DNA from 2 places in the Clostridium sp. 001 genome. Region 1 is predicted to be linked to the other one. Evidence: riboswitches for the same ligand, from Rfam matches in the RefSeq annotation. Region 1 holds a riboswitch; the other holds the start of a gene.

What was found. Region 1 has a riboswitch for magnesium ahead of B5S50_RS19215 (PRC-barrel domain-containing protein). Riboswitches for the same ligand answer to the same signal wherever they lie in the genome.
Region 2: linked by a shared signal. The riboswitch ahead of B5S50_RS12705 (magnesium transporter) and the one ahead of B5S50_RS19215 (PRC-barrel domain-containing protein) in region 1 are both predicted to bind magnesium.

What each region holds. Positions count from the first base shown of each region.
Region 1 covers NZ_CP020473.1:4,119,854-4,123,074, reverse strand. Annotated here, with positions in the region: gene B5S50_RS19220 (Nramp family divalent metal transporter) at 1-1,075, opposite strand, end outside; gene B5S50_RS19215 (PRC-barrel domain-containing protein) at 1,090-1,824, opposite strand; M-box (ykoK) riboswitch at 2,057-2,244, opposite strand; gene B5S50_RS19210 (manganese efflux pump) at 2,430-3,044, opposite strand; gene B5S50_RS19205 (transglycosylase domain-containing protein) at 3,219-3,221, shown strand, end outside.
Region 2 covers NZ_CP020473.1:2,688,521-2,691,741, forward strand. Annotated here, with positions in the region: gene B5S50_RS12700 (YgiQ family radical SAM protein) at 1-740, opposite strand, end outside; M-box (ykoK) riboswitch at 1,074-1,240, shown strand; gene B5S50_RS12705 (magnesium transporter) at 1,478-2,740, shown strand; gene sleB (spore cortex-lytic enzyme) at 2,859-3,221, shown strand, end outside.

The DNA.
Region 1 (3,221 bases):
CATTTATTATTTGTGACCATAATGTTATCTGAATTAAAGGTGCTCCTGGAATTAATATAATACCAATCCCAATAATAATTATTATAGTAAACAGTGTAAAAAACTGTGGTGCTTCTTTTAATGTTTTATTTATACCAGCTTCAAACCCAAAAGCTTCACAAATATAAAATGCTGTAGCCAAAGGTAGTATTGCAGCCGAAAAAATAGAAGCTATAAATAATCCAAAAGCAAAAATTTGAGAAGCAAAGGCTCCAGCAAGTGGCTTTAACGCTAATGCAGCATCTTTAGCCTCATTTATTTGGATTCCACTTTTATGAAGTGTTGCCCCACAAGCTACGATTATAAAGAAAGCAACTACTACTGTAATAACACTTCCAACAACAACATCCCAAAATTCGTATTTAAATTCTTCCATCTTAAGTCCTTTTTCTATAACTGCTGACTGCATATAAAACTGCATCCAGGGTGCAATAGTAGTTCCCACCATACCAATAACCGTACTTATATAGTCATAATTAGTTTCAATAGCAGGATGAATTAATGCATGTCCTATTTCATGCCAGTCTGGTCTAGCGAAAAATGCAGAGCCAACATAGGATAATAAAAATATGCTAAAAACCAAAAATAACTTTTCAGTAGTCTTATATGTACCTTTTACTACCAAAATCCATACTGCAACAGCAGCTAGTGGTACCGATATATATTTACTTACTCCAAAAATCTGCATGCTACCTGCTATACCTGCAAACTCTGTAGCTGTATTTCCTATATCTGCAATTACTAGCCCAATAAACATAAAGGAAATTACCTTAACACCAAAATTTTCTCTAATTAAATCTGCCAGCCCTTTACCTGTAACTATTCCCATTCTAGCATTCATTTCCTGCACTACAAGAAGCACAATAAAGCATGGGATTAATGACCAAAGTAATTTGTAACCATAGGTAGCACCTGCTACAGAATATGTTGTAATACCACCTGCATCATTATCTACACTACCTGTTATAATTCCAGGACCTAAAACACTTAAAAATATTAATAAATTTGCCATCCATGTTTTTCTCTTTGCATTCATCATTAGTGCCTCCATTATCTATACCTTTTATTGGACTTAGTAATTTCATAGAAAATATCATTTATATTAACAATCCCTATGATATGCATTTGTTCATCAATTACGGGTATAGAACATAGGTTATATTTTGATGCAGCATCTAAGTTAGAGAAAATAATTGCACCTGTATTTACATCAAAGTCCTCAATTATATCTGCCAGATCTGAAGGATGAATTGTGGATAGTTTATTATAACTTTTTGAAAGTAAAATGTCTTTTGAGGTAAAAGCCGTTTGAATATCATCCCATAACATTAGTTTACTTGATATTTTAAATCCTAATCTCTTTAATGGTTTAGCAATTCCAATCCTTCTTAATAGCCCATCCATACCAATATCTACTGCTGCAATAAACATACCTGATGGTAATATAACTAACCTAACATCGTTAGCTCTAACTACCTTTCTTCCATTAACATCAACAATCTGTTTGTCCAAAACATACTTTTTCAGTAACATACAGTCACCTAAATCTTTATCTTGAACTTCACTACACATTAAAACATACTGTCCTTTTTCCTTAGAAACACTGATATTATCAAAACCAATAAATTTTATTCCTTCTTTTGTTTTAACAACAGCTATGGTAACTTTTGGATTTTGAAAATTCACATCAACAGCTACATCCTTTAAAGTTCCTATTACTTCTTTACTAGTCGTATAAATTTTATTACCCAATATTCTGCTTAAATAAACGCTTGTAAATTGCATTGTATACACTCCTTTGCTTTCAGGATGCACAATGCAAATTTTTTAATGCAAGTACATCCCCTATAATATTTTTACCAATAAATCTTTAAGTTTTATATCATTGCATTTATGACACGGGTCACCGTCCATTAAATTCATCACTCTCCTTAACTTGGTAATTTATCCAATAAAAAAATCTCTTCGCAACAAAATGAAGAGATTGGATTCTTAATAAATTCCAAGACAAAAAATAGTACATCTTCACTCGTTGAGCTTTGACTCTGTAAAGCTTAGATCATAAGCATTCATATTTCTATGAATGTTGTCAGCTACATTAAGTAAAACCTTAATCCGGTAGTACCTGCTCACCCATTGGCGTCTCTCGACATTTCTGGGCAGTAGCGTATGTCTGTACAGTAATCTCACCTAACAATGTTATTAAATTATATTTTTAATTAGTAATAATCCGTTTCTTATTATATACATATATTCCTTAGTTGTAAATATTTTTTAAGAAATCAAATGTTAAAAATATGTTACTTAGAAAATATACTGCCTCAAAATGTATTTTGAGACAGCATCTAATTCTTCTAATTTACTTTTATATAACAATTAGTAAAATAATATCAATTAAAGAATTCAATTATACCAAGTGCTATTAACAATATGCCTGAAATTAATGGTGCATATTTACCAAATAATTTACCCAATACATGATTACCTACAACTTCACCAATTATAATTGTAAGAATACTTAATATAAATGTAAATATGACTGTAAATTGAATACTAACTCCTGTTATACTAGCTGCTATGCCAGTACCTAAATTGTTAAAGGTCAACCCAAATGCTATAAGAAGAGCTTCTTTTATATTTATATCACCGGAGTTGTCCAAATCTGACTTTTCGGCATATTCAATCATATCATTAATGTCTTTTAAAGCAAGTTCATTTGATTTTTTATTATTTATAAGTTTTATTATACTTTGTGTTATAAAATATACTCCCAATATAGCAATGGCTATAGAACCTAATGCATTTGCTATAGAGTGAGGTAAAAATTTTGATATATACACCCCAAGTGACATTGATAGAAATGTTCCTGTACAAGTTATAACTGCTATTGCAAGGTTAGGAACTACTCCTATCTTTATTTTCTTTATTCCATAAGCAATACCTACAACTACATTATCTAGGTTAGAGGATAAACTAAACAATAATGCAGATAAAATTAATGTCATGCATAGTCCCCTTTTTTATTCTTTCCTTTTTAGTATATGACTTTAAACTTTTAGTGTGCTTAGGAGTTCAAGAAAAGGAGATGTTTTAAATACATTGCAGTTCCAAGATAAAGTATATATAAAAAATTTACTGGGGATATTATAAGTACACAATTAAAAATGGAAGTGACTCAATTG
Region 2 (3,221 bases), 1.4 Mb from region 1:
TTTTGGACAACATAATGATCTCCATGTTTTTGTATTAAGGTTTTCCCCCTTAATGCGTCTTGTTCGTAATATTCTAGTTTATAGCTTTCAGCATAAGCACCTTTTTCTTGTGTTACTTTTTCAAAAGAAGGTACTTCCACATAGTCTTTTATGAATGCTTTATCTTTGCAAGGGTATACTGTACCTCTTACATCTGTAATTTTGTGGATATCCATTCCGTATTTTAATAGGTTTGCCACTTGTACTATGGTTTTTTCTCCCATACCATATATGAGTAGATCTGCCTTTGAATCTAAAAGAATACTTCTTCTTACATTATCACTCCAGTAATCATAGTGGGCAAATCTCCTTAAGCTGGCTTCTATTCCACCAATTACTATTGGAACATCCTTATAGACTTCTCTTGCCCTATTACAGTATACTATTACAGCTCTGTCGGGTCTGTAACCAGATTTACCTCCTGGGGAGTAAAGATCTTCATGCCTTTTTTTCTTTGATGCGGTATAATGATTTACCATAGAATCCATATTCCCAGAGTTTATTAAAAAAGCTAATTTAGGTTTTCCAAGCTTCATAAAATCATTTGCATTTTTCCAGTTAGGCTGAGCTATTATTCCTACTTTAAAACCTTCATTTTCTAACACCCTTGATATTATAGCTGAGCCGAAAGAAGGATGATCTACGTAAGCATCTCCTGTTATAAGGACAAAATCCAACTGACTTATATTTCTTGCTTTCATGTCATCTTTACATATAGATAAAAAACTAGTATTTAAATTCAATTTACATTCTCCGTTCTTATGTTTCAGATTAGTTTCACTTATTTTTAGTATAACATATTATATTATGAGATAAATATTTAGGAATATGTAGATTTTGAATGGTGATAAGGAGAAGAAGACACACACTAAATAAATAATATAAATATGCAAAGATAAATTATGATATTTTACATTAAAATGAGCAAAATGAAATTAAAGTATCATAACAGGTAAATATAAATAAATTTAATATTTACTAGTTGCATTATAGTGAATTTGTAATATAATTATAGTATAAAAGTAAATGTTTATGTTTAATTATGTTAGGTGAGGCTCCTATATAGACATATGCTGCTGCCCCGAAACATCGAGAGATGCCAATGGGTGAACAGGTATTACCGTAGTAAGGTTTTACTTAATGTAGCTGGATGAAAATCTAAAGCTATATAGTGCTAAAACTCGTACGATTAAAAAAGTTTTAGTTTAAGAGCCCTGTGGGCTTTTTTTAGTTGTTTGCATATATTTGAATTTTTAATTTAGGTGGTGTGTTAAATGGAAAACGGACCTTATGGAGGTCGGTGCATCTTAGAAGAAAATTTAATAGAAGAAGTGCAGGGAAGTATTAGATCTAATTGGTGATGGCAATGCTATTGATAACTTTTAAAACGTTCATGTAGATTCTATAAATATTTCTCTGCATATAAGGAGGAATATTTATGAAAAAGTTATCTAGTTTCTTATTGAGTAAAGTTCTTTATAAAAAGGTTTATAATGAATTTGACGAATATGTAGGGAAACTTTGGGACGTTTATGTATCTTCTGATCATGGAATGCCAAGAGCCATAGGATATAAGATAAAAAAGGGCAAAGAAATACTTAATTGTGAGTGTAGGAACATAAACTTTTATGACGATAACGATAAGGTTATAATTAAAGGAGAAGGTATAAGGGAAATAATACTTCAAAGTTATTCCTATCTTTTATCAAAACATCTTTTAGATAGACAGATAGTGGATATAAATGGGAAAAAACTTGTAAGAGTTAATGACCTCAGAATTGCAGAAATGGCAGGAGAGTATAGAGTTGTAGCAGTAGATACAGGAGTTCTTGCTTTAGGAAGAAGGCTTGGTATAGAAAAAATCATAAAAAAGTTCTATGATTTATTTAACAAAAAGCCTGAAGATAGCCTTATAATTTGGGATAATGTAGAATCACTAGAAATGATAAATAACAATTTAAAACTTTCCGTACCATATAAAAAATTGTCTAAGCTCCACCCTGCTGATTTAGCAGATATACTAGAAGATATGGATGTAAACTACAGAAAGAAAGTTTTTGAAAGTTTAGATGAGGATCTAGCAGCGGATACATTAGAGGAAATAGATCCAGAAGTACAGCTAGATATTCTGGAAAATTTGAGTCAGTCTAAAAGGGACGAGGTGTTATACAATATGCCCAATGATGAAATAGCAGACATTTTAGATGAAGTAGATAAAGATACTGCAGAAAAAATACTTATAAATATGGAAAAAAATGATGCGGATGAAGTAAGATCACTTATGGAATATAAGGAAGAAACTGTAGGAAGTATAATGAATAAGGATTTTATCTGTTTTAATATAAATATAACCGTTAAAGATACTATTGAGTTTTTAAAAGAAATTAATCCGGAAGATGAGGTATCACATTATATATATATTATCAATGATCAAAAGCAGCTTGAAGGTGTGGTGTCCTTGAAAGACTTGATATTGTCAGATTTTGAAGATACATTAAAGGCGATAATGATGAAGGATGTAGTAAGTATAAATCATAAGGAAAATATAGATGAAGCCATAGAGATGTGTTCAAAATATAATCTTATTTCATTACCTGTAATAGATGATGAAGAAAAGCTATGTGGCATAGTTATAATGAATGACTTAGTAGAAGACATATTAATACCAAATTGGAGAAAAAGGCTAAGAAAAGTAGGGTAAGAAATGCTATCAATTCCACTTATTTAAAGTGAAATTGATAGCATTTTTTTATGTATTTTTTACTTCGTTTGTGTACAGACTACATTTAGGAGAATCAACATTAAAAGGAGATGGTCATATGGGTAAGAAAATTATGGGATTTAAAAGAGAATTAGTATTAATACTTGCTATAGTGTTTACATATGCATCAACTTCTCTATTCTTGCTCCCCTATAATAATGCAGTAAAAGCTGTGGCATACTACTATGGCTCAAGAGGAAATATGGTAATACAAATACAGCAAAAACTTAGAAGCTGGGGGTATTACAATGGTAGTGTAGATGGAGTATACGGGTATCAAACTTACACTGCAGTAAAGTATTTCCAATCAAAAAATGGATTAAAGTCTGATGGTATAGTTGGAGATGCAACTTTAGCAGCCCTTGCAATAAATACTGGAAGCAATACTGGTGGAAATAGCCAAAACGTAACATTAATAGCT